Regions from separate parts of the Shewanella sp. ECSMB14102 genome, predicted to be linked through region 2. Evidence: riboswitches for the same ligand, from Rfam matches in the RefSeq annotation. Region 2 holds a riboswitch; the other holds the start of a gene.
What was found. A riboswitch is a leader RNA that binds a small molecule or an ion and turns the genes downstream of it on or off. The one in region 2 is predicted to bind lysine.
Positions count from the first base shown of each region.

Region 1: it holds a riboswitch for lysine, as region 2 does, so the genes downstream of both, lysC (lysine-sensitive aspartokinase 3) here and RC73_RS04735 (Na+/H+ antiporter NhaC family protein) in region 2, are expected to answer to the same signal.

Region 1 covers NZ_JWGX01000050.1:45,512-54,678, reverse strand. The annotation lists gene RC73_RS21450 (S8 family serine peptidase) at 1-1,784, opposite strand, end outside; gene RC73_RS15755 (succinylglutamate desuccinylase/aspartoacylase family protein) at 1,975-3,081, opposite strand; gene lysC (lysine-sensitive aspartokinase 3) at 3,071-4,438, opposite strand; lysine riboswitch at 4,575-4,752, opposite strand; gene RC73_RS15745 (DUF3293 domain-containing protein) at 4,835-5,269, opposite strand; gene arcA (two-component system response regulator ArcA) at 5,830-6,546, shown strand; gene fusA (elongation factor G) at 6,885-8,975, opposite strand.
Region 2 covers NZ_JWGX01000009.1:115,435-124,601, reverse strand. The annotation lists gene yjgA (ribosome biogenesis factor YjgA) at 1-272, opposite strand, end outside; gene pmbA (metalloprotease PmbA) at 421-1,764, shown strand; gene RC73_RS04760 (hypothetical protein) at 1,861-2,208, opposite strand; gene RC73_RS04755 (substrate-binding periplasmic protein) at 2,300-3,154, opposite strand; gene RC73_RS04750 (ribosome alternative rescue factor ArfA) at 3,341-3,565, shown strand; gene rimO (30S ribosomal protein S12 methylthiotransferase RimO) at 3,603-5,027, opposite strand; gene RC73_RS04740 (oxidative stress defense protein) at 5,263-5,970, shown strand; lysine riboswitch at 6,177-6,348, shown strand; gene RC73_RS04735 (Na+/H+ antiporter NhaC family protein) at 6,431-8,011, shown strand; gene RC73_RS04730 (HlyD family secretion protein) at 8,096-9,167, opposite strand, start outside.

The DNA of each region.
Region 1 (9,167 bases), on a different contig from region 2:
GAGAAACTTCCCAACACATCGGCCTGACGCTCAACGGCCGATGGAGTGGCATTGATTTTGGCCACCAAGCCTGGCGTAGCCGCCAGCGCATCCACGACGGCCAAACCGTCAATATTGCCGATGAAAACAGAAGGGATACTGGTGTTACCAAGTCCGGACATCTTGTTTCTGACGTTGCCTTCACCGTCTTTGTTAAAGACAATAACCCCTACTGCACCCGCCTCTTTGGCATTATTGACCTTGTCGGCGAAGTTACAGCCGCCGCGCTTAATCAGCGCCAACTGCTCCTTGAACGCATCGGCGGCAAAGGCGTTGCAACCTTCGAAATTATCAGCAGCCAAGTCACCTGCGTACACCAAAGGTGCGCTGATGTCTGTAGTAATCACCGGCCCGGTTCCCTGAGTGTAATCCAGCAGGTCACCGTTGAATTCGAGAGTGGAGCGCACTTCGCGGTTATGGGTTGATGCCGCGACTGAGGTATACCAAGGCGCATTCTTGGGTGAAGAAAAGGGAACTTGATTAACCGATGCAGAGGTATTTCCGGCCGATACGGCAGAGAAAATTCCGGCATTACGGGCTGCCAGGAAGCTCATTTCAGTGGAACTAGCCCAAGGGAAACCACCGCCGCTGATGGAATAGTTGATCACATCCACTCCATCGGCAATGGCATCATCCAACGCCTTGAGAATCGCCGATGTGGGGCAACCTGAGTATCTATCGCCATTGTTGCCCGGACGGCAGATCTGATAGGCAACAATATTGGCATGGGGAGCGACCCCGGAGATTTGTGTAAACTCGAGTCCGGTCTCAATGCCATCCCCTTGAGCCTCACCGACCTCACCGACAACATAAGGGACATTCTTAAGGATATTTCCCGCTGCCGTACCGGCAGTGTGAGAACCATGACCACCATAATCCTCACCATTCTTGGCAGGAGGTGTTGGACCAAAGACCTCCCCATCATCATAACTATCGGTAATCTCAGGATAACTTCTGACTCCGATCAGCTTATCGTTACACATGTCAGAGAACTCTACCGCACAGTCACCGACGTAGACACCTTGTCCCCAGGGATTGGTATGGTCATAACCATCACCCCCAATATCCGCAAAGGATGGATGATCACTGTTGATCCCCGAATCGATCACCCCGACTATGACCCCTTCCCCCATAGCCTGAGTCCCTGTAGCACTGCCGTCCCACACTTTGGGAGAACCTATCATGTTCTGGCTGCTGTCGGTATCCATTGAATAAAGGCTTTCCCGCTCAATGAAAGCTACTTCGGGTAACTTGGACAGGGCTTCTGCCTGCTGCTGATCCATGGTGACCGCCAGCCCATTAAAGGCATAGTGATACCTGACCTTAGCCTGTAACTGAACCCCTTGGGCCGCAGCACTCATTAAAAAGTTCTGTTGCTTGGCATTCAAATACTTCACGTAGGACTTCACCGCCACACTGGCGGTATTCAGCTTGGGGGCCTTTTGGGACGCCAACCCTTGACTTCGCTGTGGACTGGTGGCTTCAAGCCCGGCAATACCACCGGCATAATTCGCCACAGAGGGATCTTTAAGGCGCACTATATAAGTGTATTTCCCCTCAGCAAGTCCTGGTTCCCTGACAAACTTATGTTGCCCCATCTCTTGCTGTTGTCCTTTGCGACCGCTGGATGCACTAAGCAGATCTGAAGAAATAAATGGATCTGAAACGCTCAACGGCGCGGCCTGGGTATGGCATGACATGGATAACAGCGCTGCTGAAACAGCTATTGCAACTTGACTCTTCAATTGTCTACTCCCATTAAGACTGTTTATTGTTGTTTTATGTTTCCGTTTTAAAAAACACCCTAAATACAAGGGCGCCAAACATTTGTAACACCTATGGATACAATTGAAAAACAAATACACAAAAAATTACAATTTATCAGCCATTTACAGAATGATAGACGTTAAACTCCGGCTCACACCGGGACCTAACTTAATCAGAAAGAGTAAAGTAGTTGGTCATCACCTTGTAGAGCTCAGTCCCTTGGTGCACAGACGCCGAGGCAAAATGCAGCACGGGGATCACATCTTCCTCAAGTGAGAGCTTGGTAACCTCTGTGCCAACATCGACTCGATCGAGCCTGAGAATATTGACCAGAGGCGCGCCGGCGGGCAAAGGCACTCCCGGCTCGGCCAGATACTCCACCATACCGGCCATGGGTGCGTGAAACTTTCGATAGTCTTTCAGCAAACAAGCAAAACGCGGCATCACCTGCGGCAGTACGCTTTGGGCTATCACCTCTCTATAGCTCAGATAACTTAATATTCCTTCCGCATCCCGACTGGCATCGGCAAGATCGATACGCTCCTGACTGCCAAGCTCCAAAGTAAAGGCCGATACTGCGACTTTTAGATCTCGCCCCCTATTCTTGGCATAGTCGCTGAGTTGCCACCAGGGATTAAAGGCCGCTTCATCCATGGCACCGCCAAAGCCTTTAGGCATCACCAAGGTGTAGGGAATATGAAAGTAGTCGGCAGCTGACAGCTCATACTCGGGACAATAAAGGTGTTTACAGGACTTGGGGCCGGTGTGCAGATCCAGCACTATGTCAGCGCCATGTGCCAGTTTCTGCAGATTGAGCGCCAATCTCTGGCCGGTCGTCACTCCCCAGGGATTGGCCAATGCCTGTTCACAGTTGGCAATGAGAAGCTGACGAAAAGCATCAAACAGTGCTTGCTCCGGCAGCTCACTATACTGCGGATACCAGTCATCCAGATGGACGACCTGCTCAAGATAGGCTCGGTTCCAGTTAATACCTGTGATGGGATCGAAGCGGCCCAAGGTAAACTCACCGCTTTTCTGGTTGATCCCCAAGGGGTTGGCCAAAGGCACCAGAGTGACATCTCCCAGAGGCGGATGCGCCTTGAAGTACTGCAACAATTGCAAGATCACCGCATTGCCCTGTACCTCGGCGCCATGCACATTGGCCTGAATATAGACGCTGGGCGCCGAATGACCGGTGCCTTTGAAGCGATATATGGGGATGGTCAGAGGCTGACCTGCGGCCAGCTCCCCAACCTGCAGGTGTTCAAGCTGCATCCTGAGCACCTTCAAATAAGTTACGATGCAAAGCGGCCACCACATCACCGGCTTCGGCTTCAGACACCAAGACACAGAGATTGTGTGGACTGGCACCCTGACAGATCATTCGGACGTTATGGGGTTCGAGCACTTCAAATACCCGGCGACAGATCCCGGCGGTAGTGGCTATCTTGTTGCCAATGATCGCTACCAGGGCCAGCTTGTCTTCCACCCGCACCCGGCAGTTTTGCGATAACTCCTGCAGCAGAGCTTCCGTCAGAAGCCCCTTACCGGCTGAATCTGAGCCTGTTTTGTCCAGGGTCAGCGACACATTCACCTCTGAGGTGGTAATGAGATCGACACTGATCTTGTGCCGCGCCAACACAGCAAAGGTCTCAGCCAAAAAGCCCTGGGCATGCAACATCTGCAAACTATGCAAGTTAAGCAGGGTCTGATCTCGTCTCACGGCAACGGCCCTGAATACCGGCTCATCTTCCACTTGATGGCGGATCCAGGTGCCGCCTTTTTCCGGCGCCCGACTGGAACCGACAAACACTTGGATCTGTTGGCGCACCGCCGGCAAGATGGTGGCAGGGTGTAACACCTTGGCGCCAAAAGTAGCCATCTCCGCCGCCTCATTAAAACTGATTTCTGCGATAGGCCTGGCGTTGGGAGCCAGTCTGGGATCTGTGGTGTAAATCCCTTCTACATCGGTCCAGATCTCAACCGCATCGGCTTGCAAAGCTTCTGCCAACAGAGCCGCGGAATAATCACTGCCGCCACGCCCAAGGGTAGTGGTTCGCCCCTCGGCATCGGCACCGATAAACCCCTGGGTCACCAACAGTTGCTGCTCAAGCAAGGGTTGTAATTTCTCTGTCGCCAGTCGCTTCAGTTCGGCGATTTGTGGTTCGGCCTTGCCGAAATGGCTATCGGTACGCATCACCTGACGCACATCAAAGGCGCTGGCCTTGGCACCGCGTTCTCTCAATACCGCGGCAAACAGCGCTGAAGAGCATTGCTCACCAAGGGACAGGATCTCATCAACCATAGCATTACTCGGCCCCTGCAACAGCTTGGCACTGAGCGTTGCCATACGGCTGAGCAAGGCATCCAGCGCCGCGGCAACAGCAGCAGGTCTACCAAGTTTGTCCAGAATCGCATATTGAATGCTGGCAATATCTTTCAATAATTTGAGACGGCGCTCATCCCCCATGTCTGCCTGAGACAACTCCACCAACAGATTGGTTACGCCACTGGATGCACTCACCACAACCAGACGAGTAGCCGAATTTCCAAGCACTATATCGGCACAGCGATTCATCGCCTGATAATCGGCAACTGAGGTACCGCCAAACTTGGCAACAACAAGAGACATCAGCGCATTCCCCCACAGGCAGGTGACAGGGAAAGGTCGACAACGAGAATAGACTTCATGAGTTAAGCTCCGAACAGATAACGTTCGAAGAGCCTGGTGCTGAGATAACGCACCCCAAAGTAGGGACAAAGCGATCGTCACCAGAAGCTCTCCACCAAAAACCAGGTGACAGCCGCCAGGATTCAGCCTGACCAACCGACCGGAGAGCGTTACCAATACGCATCCCGACCTCGGCGTTAATCTCCCTCATGAGCCGTCATAGGAAATTGGTTTCCTCTGACTCACTACCTAGTTAACGCTCCTCTTCTGTTCCTTTCTTGCGAAAGGGATGAAAAAATTAGCAATAAAGCCCTTATGAAGTCAATGCTAATTTGCATCTGATGAAATATCCTCAACTTATTTATCACTAAGTTCAGGTAATTCATTGACCAAACGAGCTCGGCTTGCAAATAATCCAAGCTCTATTTCATGCTTGCCTTTATGGCAGGGCACTAATGTCAGTAAGCCTTTATCCACATAATAAAGTGCATTCTGACGGTACTTGAATGCCAGTTCGATTGCCGCAGCCTTATCCAAAAACAGGGCCCAACTTTTTTCCATATGACTGAGATCATCGGCAGCGCCTATGATCGCCCGGTAAGGAATGCCCAGCTTATCAATATCGTGTTGTAGCTGCCGATCGAGAAGACGGTTCTGGCAGGAAGTCAATTTTTGCCCCAGAGGGTTATGGGCGGTGACAATGGCAAAAGGAACAGCGGAAGAAAACGACTGAGTCAAAAAAAAGCATGCGCTCTGGTAGTACTGCCAGAGACTTTCAAATGCAGCATCCATTGTAGTATCTGTCTCTAATGAACCGGAGTTATTCTAGCAAAGGCTTACGAAATCCCCTAGCCCCGTGAGCAAGCTCACAGTAAGACAAAACACAAAACGCTTAAGTTTCAATATCTAACATAAAAACTTGTGACTTAGATCATAGTTAAACATTAATTTGTTAACATTTCATTTGTTAACAAATGCCTAATCCTAGTACAATGGATTGTATCGACAGAGACCTAGAGTTAAGCGTGTGACCAGGCTAGCGCCATTACGCGACAGCATAAGTCTCTAATGATAACGACTCTGTACCAAATGTAATCTGGTTTTAAGATCGCATTTTCTGGATTTTCCATGTCTTTCAGGAACTAAATCCCGCCACTGGGAATCCTAGAGAGTACAGTTCGCGCCTCTCCAGGTGGAGAGCATACTTTTTGCTAATCATGAAGTGTGTTGCCGTTTCATTTCAGTTTTGAACAGCACTTACGTGAACCCTGTGAATGTTGGCGTTTTAGAGAGTATAGCGGAGCGTCACCCGCGCTCATGGTTAGATAAACTGATTTAATTAGGTAAATAACATGCAAAACCCGCACATTCTGATCGTTGAAGATGAAGCCGTTACCCGTAACACGCTGAGAAGTATTTTCGAGGCAGAAGGTTATGTGGTAACCGAAGCCAATGATGGCGCAGAGATGCACAAAGCCTTGCAGGAAAACAAGGTGAACCTGGTGGTTATGGATATCAATCTGCCAGGTAAGAATGGTTTGCTGTTGGCGCGGGAGTTGCGCGAAATCAACAATATCGGCCTCATCTTCCTTACCGGTCGTGATAACGAAGTAGACAAGATCTTGGGCCTGGAAATCGGTGCCGATGATTACATCACCAAACCGTTCAACCCTCGTGAGTTGACTATTCGTGCCCGCAACCTGCTGACTCGTGTCAACAGCTCAGGAGCTGAAATTGAAGAAAAGGCCGCCGTGGAACATTATCGTTTCAATGGTTGGAGCCTGGAGATCAACAGCCGTTCACTGGTCAGCCCTCAGGGTGAGTCTTACAAGCTGCCGCGTAGCGAATTCCGCGCCATGCTGCACTTTGTGGAAAACCCAGGCAAGATCCTCAGCCGCGCCGAGTTGCTGATGAAGATGACCGGCCGTGAGCTTAAGCCACATGACCGTACTGTTGATGTGACTATCCGCCGTATCCGTAAGCACTTCGAAAGTGTGCCTGATACACCGGAAATCATCGCCACCATCCACGGCGAAGGCTACCGTTTCTGCGGTAATCTGGAAGACTGATAAACACGCGTTATCGGCCCTGAACAAAGCCAGCTTATCGAGCTGGCTTTTGTTTATCTGCTATCACCACTCCCCCTTCTACTGATATTTGCTGGTGATTTCCTCACGGTAATGCTCTGCCAATCCCAGCGCCTTTATCTTAGATAGCTCCTTTATCTTAGGTAGCTCCTTTGCCACATATGCCAGTTTCGGAAACAGTTGCCATACGATTGCCCATTGATATTCAGCGGCATCCGCCGAACTGAGTACAAACTTGATTCTGCTGGCTTAGTGGCACTGGATATTCGCCCATAAAAAAACCCGCCATCAAGGCGGGTTTTTATCAGGATAATTAATCCTTATTTCTTGGCTGCGTTACGAGCCTTGGTTTCTGCGATAACAGTCTCAGCCACGTTGGCAGGACATGGAGCATAGTGAGAGAACTCCATGGAGAACTGACCACGACCAGAAGTCATGGTACGCAGGTGACCGATGTAACCGAACATTTCTGCCAGTGGCACGTCAGCCTTAACACGTACGCCAGTCAGACCAGCTTCCTGATCCTTGATCATACCGCGACGACGGTTCAGGTCACCGATAACGTCACCAACGTGATCGTCTGGAGTAAACACGTCAACCTTCATCACAGGTTCCAGCAACTGAGGCTTGGCCTTAGGCATAGACTGACGGAATGCACCCTTGGCAGCGATTTCAAACGCGATCGCTGAGGAGTCAACTGCGTGGTAACCACCGTCGAACAGTTCAACTTCAACGTCCAGTACTGGGAAGCCAGCCAGAGGACCTTCGTTCATCATGTCTTCGAAGCCGCTTTCAACTGCTGGCCAGAATTCACGAGGTACGTTACCACCAACAACGCTGGAGGTGAACTTGAAGCCACTACCAGCTTCGCCTGGACGGATGCGGTAGTCGATCTTACCGAACTGACCAGAACCACCAGACTGCTTCTTGTGAGTGTAGCTGTCTTCAACGGCTTGAGTGATGGTTTCACGGTAAGCTACCTGTGGAGCACCAACAGTCAGTTCAACACCGTGAGTACGCTTCAGGATGTCTACTTTGATGTCCAGGTGCAATTCACCCATACCCTTAAGGATGGTTTCACCGGTTTCCTGGTCGGTTTCAACCTGGAATGATGGATCTTCTGCAACCATCTTACCCAGAGCAACACCCAGCTTCTCAGAAGCGCCTTTGTCCTTAGGAGTTACAGCGATAGAGATTACTGGATCAGGGAAGATCATAGGCTCAAGAGTACATTCGTGCTTAGGATCACACAGAGTGTGACCAGTCTGAACGTTCTTCATACCTACAACGGCGATGATGTCACCGGCTTGAGCAGAGTCGATCTCTTTACGATCGTTAGCGTGCATCTCAACCATACGGCCGATACGCTCGGTCTTACCGGTAGCAGAGTTCAGGATAGTGTCACCTTTCTTCAGCTTACCAGAGTAGACACGGATAAAGGTCAGGGCGCCGAAACGGTCATCCATGATCTTGAACGCCAGAGCGCGCAGTGGCTCATCGGCAGATACAGTAGCGACTTCACCGGTTTCTTCACCAGTTTCTGGGTCAGTCAGAGGCTGAGGCTCAACTTCTGTTGGAGATGGCAGGTAGTCAACAACCGCATCCAGAACCAGCTGCATACCCTTATTACGGTAAGCAGAACCACAGTAAGTGGGGAAGAATGACAGATTGATGGTACCCTTACGGATACAACGCTTCAGATCTTCGATAGAAGGCTCTTCACCTTCCATGTAAGCTTCCATCAGGTCGTCGTCCTGCTCAACGGCAGTCTCAACCAGGTGCTCACGGTACTCTTCAACCAGATCAACCATGTCTTCTGGAACTTCTTCTACAGAGTAGTTTTCTGGCAGACCAGAGTCATCCCATACATAAGCTTTACGGTTCAGAACGTCAACAACGCCCTTAAACTCATCTTCAACGCCGATAGGCAGAGTCATAACCAATGGAGTCGCAGCCAGAACGCGCTTGATCTGACCTACAACACGCAGGAAGTCGGCACCCATACGGTCCAACTTGTTTACGAAGATGATACGAGCAACTTCAGATTCGTTAGCATAACGCCAGTTGGTTTCGGACTGAGGCTCAACACCACCGGAACCACAGAATACACCGATACCGCCGTCCAGAACTTTCAGAGAACGATATACTTCAACTGTGAAGTCAACGTGTCCGGGTGTGTCGATGACGTTGAAACGGTGATCTTTCCAGAAGCAACTTACCGCAGCAGACTGAATGGTAATACCGCGCTCGGCTTCCTGCTCCATGAAGTCAGTAGTAGTGGTACCGTCGTGGCTGTCACCCATCTTGTGGATTTTGCCGGTCAGTTTCAGGATACGTTCTGTGGTAGTGGTTTTACCCGCGTCAACGTGAGCAAAAATACCAATGTTTCTGTATTTTGATAAGTCAGTCATGATTCAACTTCAAATGATTAGTTAATAGGAGACGGAGTATGCCACTTCAAAGCTGCGACAGACGGAACCCCATAAATAAGGCGCGTATTATAACACCGAAACCCCCATAGGCTGCAATCAGCAGTTTCAATTTTCACCAGTTTGTCACCGCTAACGAATAAAAAAAATAAAACACCATAAATTCAACATCTT
Region 2 (9,167 bases):
TCAAGATCTTCGTTGCGCATCAGCTTGCCGATAAACTGCAACTGACGACGGAAGGCCTCGGTATTGGGCTTGATGTTCTTGGTTTGCATGATGGCATCAAACAGGGACTCTCCCAGCTCAATTTTGGCCAACTGACTCTTGCTCAGCGCTGCCAGCTGTTTGCCCAGATCCTGAGCCTCTTCACTGTCGCGTTTGAGCGAGGTCTTGCTGATATAGTCCTCGTCCTCATCATAAGGCTGTTTAAAATGCTCTGAATCGCCAACTATTTTCATAAAGTCTTTCCTCTGATACTGGCGCTGATTGTAGCATTCCCCTTGGCGCTTCGTCTTCTACGGCAGCAAAATTGATCTGTCGTGGTTATGTGAATAAAGCCGGCTTTTGTTATGCTAGGGGCAGTTTAGCCAATTCAAGAGTAAACCTGTGTCTGCAAATTTTATTGATAGTGAACTGAGTGCGTTGAAAGACGCGGTGGCAATGGCGCTGGAGTATGCCAATAGCCTGGGCACCAGTGCTGCCGAGGTGGCCATCAGCAAGCAACAGGGCCTGAGTGTTTCCACTCGCCTCAAGGAGGTGGAAACGGTCGAATTCAACAAGGATGGCGCGCTGGGGATCACCCTGTATCGCGATGGACATAAGGGCAGCTCTTCTACCTCGGATCTGTCGCCGGAGGCGATTCGCCAAGCGGTTAAGGCCGCCGATGGTATCGCCCGCTATACCAGTGAAGACCCTGCCAGCGGTTTGGCCGATCCTGAGTTGATGGCGAAAGATTTTCCCGATCTGGATCTCTATCATCCCCGTCACACCAGCCCGGAAGAGTTGGCCGAGTTGGCCATTCGCGCCGAAACCGCAGCGCTGGACAGAGACCCGAGGATCAAGAATTCCGATGGTGCCAGTGCCAACGCCCACAACAGCGTCAAGGTCTATGGCAACAGCCATGGTTTCCTGCAGGGTTACTGCAGCTCGCGCTACAGCCTCAGCTGTGTGGTGATTGGCGCCGAAGACAACGGCGATATGCAGCGCGACTATGACTATGGTATCAACCGCTGCTTCGACGCCTTGTTGAGCCCGGAGCAGGTGGGGGGTAAGGCTGCCGATAAGACGGTTGCCCGTCTCGGTGCCCGCAAACTGGCAACCGGCAAACTGCCCGTGCTGTTTGCGCCGGAAGTGGCCACAGGTCTGGTGGGACATCTGGTCAGCGCCATCAGTGGCTCAAGCCTGTATCGCAAGTCCAGCTTCCTGCAGGATGCTATCCACACCCGGATTTTCCCCGAATGGTTCAGCATTGCCGAGCAGCCGCATCTCAAAGGCGCTCTGGCCAGTGCCAACTATGACAGCGAAGGGGTTGCGACCCGTGAGCGTGACATAGTCCGTGACGGCATACTGGAGAGTTATCTGCTGACCAGTTACTCGGCGCGCAAGCTGGGACTGGTCAATACCGGCCATGCCGGCGGCATCTATAACTGGACGCTGGCCGATACCGGCCACAGTTTTGATGAATTGGTGCGTTCCATGAGCCGCGGGCTCATAGTCACTGAGGTGATGGGTCAGGGCGTGAATATGGTTACCGGCGACTATTCCCGTGGTGCCGCCGGCTTCTATGTCGAGAATGGCGAAATCCAGTTCCCGGTCGAGGAGATCACCATAGCCGGTAACCTGAAGCAGATGTATCGCTCCATGCAGGCGGTTTCCAGCGATAGGGATCTGCGCTCCAGCATCCGTACCGGGGCAATATTGCTCGATGAGATGAAGATAGCCGGTAACTGAGCCGGGAAACGGCTAAAAACGCTTGTAAAAGCCCGCTGTCAATGCGGGCTTTTTGGCATGTTCATTTTTATCAAAACGTTATGGGCTTATTGGGCATCATGCAGGGTGATATGCTTCCTCACCCGAGTCACTATCCTCAAAGCCGGGTGGCAGATATTGGCTGAGCTCTTTTAAGTTATTGCAGATACTGTGGGCTCTGTGTTCATCCCCTTGATGCAAGATAGTGAACAGATGTTGCAGTGCCATGGCATTGAGATAGTCCCGGTGAATCGGCGGGAAGATTTCGGCATCAATTTTGGCCCGCTGCAGGCGCTTGTTTATCGCTTGTTGACTACTGTTCAGCACCAGTTCCAGCGCGGTTTTCAAGTGCTGTTCCTCTTCGGCCATCAAGTTCATGGCCAAGTCCAACTGTGCCTGTGGCGTTAACGGCTTACGGGAAAACATCTGATTAACTCTTCGCGGCCCAAAAGGCCAGTGTACTCCTGGCATACTGGACTCAGGCTGAACCAGCGTAACTATGAGCCCTTGTTTCAGCTTAAGGAAACCAAGGCGCCGCAGCAGGCTGTGATATTTGCTGCATATAGTCTTGATAACGCCGCTTGGTTTCACCGCTGTTGGCCATTTCAGACAAGGCTTGCTGCAGCGCGTAGGCTATGCTGCCTGACTTTAGTTCCCAAGGGCTGTTGCCAATGGATATCGGTTTGGCGGCAACATAATTGGGATTTACTTCGGCGCTGAAGTAACGGCTATTGCGTGAGAACCCCAGGTGTCCTTGCCGCCTGTTATCGCAACAGTTGGGATGTAGTTTTAGCCCGTGCTGAGGATGATTTTGCAGCCAGTATCTCAGGGTAGATTCATCGTAGATATAGAAATCCCCCTGATGCTGTTTGAGAAAGGTTATCGCCGAATCTGTGCCCATATCCGGTGGTTTGCGCACTATTAATTTGTTCGGTAAACCACCCAGTTGATAGCTACCGGGGGAGATCAGCAGCACCAATTGTTTATCCACCAATTGCTGCAGTGAGGTGATGTCACTCAAGTCGTCGCGGCTGACGCCGATATAGCGTTCAGATAGGCCGTTGACGATGAAATGGGCGTAGTTGTGGCGCTCTTTGGAGAAGGCCAAGCCGGGATAAAAGTCGATACTGCCCTTGGCTATTTCCCGTAGGATACGCTTTTTCGGCGCTCGCACTACCTTGAGACTACAACCTATTCTGGCTGCTGCCTCTTGATAGAGGCTGAGATAGAGGCCGCTGTTATCCGGGGCCTGAGCAATAAAGGGTGGCCGGGCATTGGTGCGATACCCCATGGTTAACTCACAATTTTCTGCGGCAAATACTTGTGTCGCACAAGCGAGCGTCAGCAGTGTCAAACAGAACTTTATGATCACAGAATAACTCCTTCGGGTGGGGCTGACGCAGGCTGAATGATGAGGCGGGTTGATAGCATAGGTAAAATACTCGTGATATTTTCCTGGAGTCGATACTTGGTTGTTTTAATAAAAGAGGATAATATTTGCGCGATTTTTGTCCGGTATGGCCGGGCAAGTCTCATCCAATTGAAATAAGGAGCCGATATGGCCAAACATATTAAGCAGACTGCACAGCTGGAGCATGAATCCGGTCGTGGACAGATCAAAGATAACGCCCTCAAGGCGGTGGTGACCAGTTCACTGTTTCGCTGTCGCAGCGAGAAGCCGAAGAAGGGCAAAGGATCATACAGTCGTAAAGGACGCAATCAAAAGGGGCAACAGGGTGTTGCCCCTTTTGATTTTATGACTCTAATCTTTTCACCCTGCTGACACCTCAATAAAGATTTCTCCAAGGTGTTGGGAGAGTTTATTCCGGCATCTGCACCAGTTCGGCCCACAGATCGTGCTCATCAGAATGAGTGATCAGTGCGCGCACCATGTCCCCTGGGCTTAGTTCCACTTCACCGTTTAAGAATACCATGCCGTCGATTTCAGGCGCATCGGCATAGCAGCGGCCAATGGCGCCTTCCTCGTCCACATCATCGATAAGGACATCCAGCTCACGGCCTACCAGGCGCGCCAGCCGCTCGGCACTGATCTCGGCCTGCACCTGCATGAAACGCTCATAGCGGTCCTGCTTGACCTCTTCACTGATAAGCTCGGCCAAGGTATTGGCCACGGCGCCATCGACTTCCGAGTACTTGAAGCAGCCCACTCGGTCCAGCCTTGCTTCACGCAGGAAGTCCAGCAGGATTTCGAAGTCTTCTTCGGTTTCACCGGGGAAGCCGACGATAAAGGTTGAGCGGATCACCAGATCCGGGCAGATCTCACGCCATTTCTTGATGGCGTCCAACTGGCGGTCGACCCGGCCGGGGCGCTTCATCATCTTGAGCACGCGAGGGCTGGCGTGCTGCAGTGGCAGATCCAGATAGGGCAGGATCAGTCCTTCGGCCATCAGCGGGATCAGCTCATCGACCCAAGGGTAAGGGTAGACATAGTGCAGGCGCACCCACACACCCATCTTGCCCAGGTGGCGGGCCAGGGTAGTGATATCCTGCTTCACCGGCATGCCGTTCCAGAAATCGGTGCGGCCGCCCTTGTCTTTGCCGTAGGCCGAGGTGTCCTGGCTGACGACCAGAATTTCCTGAACGCCACTTTCCACCAGGCGTTTGGCTTCATCCAGCACGCTGCCGACACTGCGGCTGTCCAGATCGCCCCTCAACGCCGGAATGATGCAGAAGGTACAGCGGTTGTCGCAGCCTTCGGAAATCTTCAGGTAGGCATAATGCTTGGGGGTCAGCTTAACGCCGGCTTGCGGGATCAGCGAGGTGAAGGGGTTGTGCTCCGGCTTGGGCACATATTTGTGCACATGGTTCAGCACGGCTTCATAGCTGTGGGGGCCGGTGATCTCCAGTACATCCGGATGCACTTCGCGGATCTGGTTTTCCTTGGCGCCCAGGCAGCCGGTGACTATCACCTTGCCGTTTTCTTCCAGCGCTTCACGCACGGCATCCAGCGACTCTTCCACCGCGGCATCGATAAAGCCACAGGTGTTGACTATTACCAGGTCGGCATTGTCATAGCTGTTGGTAACCTCATAGCCGTCGATGCGCAGTTGGGTGAGGATCCGCTCGGAATCCACCAGGTTTTTGGGGCAGCCCAGGCTGACAAAGCCGATGCGATTGCCGCTGGTTTGGGCCTCGGCAGGGCTGTTTTCCTGTGCCAGAGTCTTGGCCGGAGTGTCCAGAGTCGTGGTCTGCTTGGGATCAAAAATGTCGACTGATTTCTTCAAGAGCTGTTTTCCGCAATGCTAAAGCTGATGGAGCACGCTTGGGTGCCGGTAAAATTGGCGGCGATTATACCTCAGCCATAGAAAAGGTACAGTTGGGCTGGCTAATTTATGTTCTATGTTGCCATCTCGGTTGCCGCTTCAAAACGTCGTTGAAAAATTTTTTGATTTTTTTAACCCTTTTGTCAGCCGGCTGCGTTTCTATGGTCAACGAAAGCGAACTTTTTGGAGAACCAAGATGAAAAAATCTCTGCTGAATCTGGCGCTGATAGGCGCATTGTTACCCGCTACTCTAATGAGCCACTCAGTACTGGCTCAGGATAGACCTCTACTGGAAACCACAGGCGTCAGCCAGATACAGGTTGAGCCCGATATGGCCGAAATCCATGTTGAAGTGTCATTAAGCGAATCTGATGCCAAGGCGGCCAAGGCCGCATCCGACAAGGCTGTGGCCGCTTTTATCGAGCGCCTGCTCAAGGCCGGGGTCGCCAAGGAGTCGATTGCCGCCGCCAATCTGAATCTGCAACCTGAGTATGTTTACCTCAAGGACAAGGCGCCCGAGCTCAAGGGCTATCGCGCCAGTCGCAGTGTGACAGTGTTGGTGAAACAGTTGGATCAGCTCAATCCCATACTGGACTCGGCGTTAATAGGCGGGATCAACAAGGTGAACCAGATCAACCTTAAGTCCAGTAAAGAAGCCGAGATGCGCAAGCAGGCGCGGCAGGCGGCCATTGAAGATGCCAAGCAAAAGGCCAGTGAACTGGCGGCCGGATTCGGCGAGAAACTCGATGGCGTCTGGTCGATTCGTTATTTCGACCAAGGCCCGGTGCGTCCTGTGATGTACAAGGCCGCCATGATGGCCGAAGGCGCTATCAACCAGAGCTATGAGTATGGCCAGGTAACCTTCTCCGACAGGGTCGAGGTCAGCTACAAGCTGCGTGACTGAGGTAAGCATTCGGGTGAGAGCCGTTGGCTCGCTGATGGAGCGAAGCAGTTTTTAACCGTGGCTCGTGAACAAGCGGTGCCGGTATTGCTAGGCCGTGACATGAGTCACTTCCCCTGGGCTTAATGCCCGCCTAGCGGGATATTTACCGCCAGAGGCGCAATCCGGCTTGCTATTGGGGCTGTGATAGTTAGAATGCCAGTCGAATACCTTTGAGTAGAGGCGCGCTGCCTAAAAGTAACCGGGAAGAGGGTGATGCCTTTGAGGCCCGGGGAAAGGAGTCGGCGCCGAAGTAGCCAGGCCATCAAACCTAGCTGCTGGTTCTGTATCTAACAGGTGCAGGACTGCCATAGTCATCCACTATGGAGCGCTACCTGAAGGAGCTGAGAAGTTTCTGCCCTCCTTGGTCTGAGTTTCTTCGATCCTATCGGTAGATCTCCACCTTTCTTGGTGTAAAGAGATCATGAATATCATGCATTTTGCGGACTCTCCCTGGTCCATAGTTCCTCCTCTGCTGGCGGTTGCGCTGGCGATCATCACCCGTAGAGTACTGCTCTCCCTTGGGGTAGGCATAGTCGCCGGCAGCCTGATGTTGCAGCAGTTTTCACCGCTGCAATCGCTGCGCTACCTGTTTGACAGTGTGCTGAAAATCTTCTGGGTCGATGGTGCTCCCAACAGCGATAACCTGAATATGTTGCTGTTTATGCTGCTGCTGGGTGGGCTTATCAGCTTGATGACCGCCTCGGGTGCGACCCGGGCCTTCGCCGAATGGGCCGCCAGGCGCTGCCAGAGCCGCAAGGGCGCCAAGTCGCTCACCGGCTTGATGGTGTTTGCCTTTTTTATTGACGACTTTTTCCACAGCCTGTCGGTGGGGCCCATTTGCCGCCCTGTGACCGATAGATTCCAGATCTCCCGCGCCAAGTTGGCCTATCTGCTGGACTCGACTGCGGCGCCCGTATGCGTATTGATGCCCATTTCTTCCTGGGGAGCCTATATCATCGCCCTGGTGGGCGGCATACTCGTGGCCCATGGGGTGACAGAGCAGAGCCCGATCGCCGCTTTTGTGCAGATGATCCCCATGAACCTCTATGCGGTATTTACCCTGATCATGGTGGTGGTGGTGATCGCTTTCCAACTGGATATTGGGCCGATGCGACAGCATGAGCAGCGGGCGCTCGAAGGTAAGCTCTGGGATGAATCCAAGGGCAGGCCCATAGGGCTGGATATGGAAGCCCCGGCCGACAGCCGCGGCGGCATGCTGGATATGGTGTTGCCGATAGTGACACTGACGGCGGCGAGTATCTATTTCATGCTGGACTCCGGGGCTCAGGTATTGGCCGCCAATGGTCAGGCCTTCAGTGTGCTGGGCGCCTTTGAACATACCAATGTGGGCTCATCTTTGGTTTATGGCGCCCTTTGCAGCCTGGCGGTGTCCGGCTTGTTGGCCCTGCGTCTCGGCCTTGGGATATCCACTTGGCTGCGCGCCGCCCCCAGAGGCGTCATGGCCATGTTGCCGGCTATCAATATACTGCTGTTTGCCTGGACCATAGGCGCCGTGGTGCGTGACATGGAAACCGGCAAATATCTCGCTAGCCTGGCTAACGGCAACCTGCCCGCAGGGCTGCTGCCTGTGGTGGTGTTTGTGCTTTCCTGCGCCATGGCCTTTGCCACAGGCACCAGTTGGGGCACTTTCGGTATCATGTTGCCGCTCGCCGGTGATATGGCTGCCGCCAGCGATATTCAACTCCTGCTGCCCATGTTGTCGGCTGTGCTGGCCGGCGCTGTGTTTGGCGATCACAGTTCGCCCATCTCCAGTACCAGTATTCTGTCGGCCACCGGTGCCGGCTGTCACCATATAGACCACGTACTGACCCAGTTGCCTTATGCCCTGACAGTCGCCTTCGGGGCAGCGCTCGGTTATCTGGCCATGGGGCTGCTGCATTCCACCCTGGCCGGTTTCCTGGTGAGTGCCGCTTGGTTTGCACTCTTCTGCCTCTACCACGCCAGGCGTTTCCAGGCGGCTCCGGAGGCCGCCATCGGCTGAGGCTGAGATGGGATACCAAAACGCCCCAGGAGTTTTTCCGGGGCTTTTTACTCTTGCCAAAGGCTTGCGCGAAGATAAGGAGTCTCAGTGATCCAGATAGAGATAGTTCTGCCAGCTTTTCATCCTTATCAATACCTTACGCATGATTGATACATGCTCAAAGCTGTCGGAATAGATGGCGATCTCCACATTGGTACCCAGTGGCAAATGATACTGACTCAGGTCATCCAGCGGCTTGAGTTTCACCAGAGGTCGGCCGTTGAGGCGAATTTGTGACGAGCCATAGAGCTGCCCCTGCGCCTGCACCTGAGATTCACCTATGGCCGGCAGCACTTCGACCACTTCGGCTTGAAACACTTTGCCCGGCAGAGCGCGGAAGATCAGCTCGGCCTTGAAACCGGGTTTCAGCCGCAGCAGCGAGTTTTGCCTAAAGGCGCCGACAAAGAAGCGCTCCTCCTGATGGACAAAGGTCATCACAGGCCTGAAGGGCATGGGCACCACCATCATTCCCGGTCTCAGGGTCAACTGGGTTACATAACCGTCTGAGGGGGCATGCATGCTGGTTTCCTCCAGATTGAATCTGGCTTTTTCCAACATGGCGGCAATTTCGGCCACTTGGGTGTTTTGCCCCTGATACTCGGCTTCCAGTGCCAGCTTGGCGCGCCGGGCTTCGGCCTCGGCCGCCTCTACTGAGGCCTGGGCGCCGAGATAGTACTGACGACGGTTGTCGACATCGGCACGGGTGAAGGCGCCTTTTTCAAAACCGTTGCGGTAGCGCTCATATTCCAGTTGGGTTCTGTCCCGTTCGGCCTCGGCCTTGATGCGACTGGCCTCGGCGGCCTTATAGGCGGCGTCCAGCCCCAATACCGCCTGTTTAGCCTGCTCCAGGCTGGCCTCCAGCCGGGTGACTTCTGTCTGATAAGGAGTCGGATCGACCCGGAACAGTAACTCGCCCTCTTTCAGCAGTTTATTGGGGGTGACGGGCACTTCTATGACCTTGCCGCGCACCGAGGGGATCAGCGGGGTGGTGACATACATCTGGCTGCCCATGGCGGTATGGGGATGGTTGTAGTTCATCAACAAAATCAAGGTGCCTATCAGCACTACTCCGCCGAGCACGGCGGTGGGCACGCTCCACTTGTTGAGTGGAATGCGG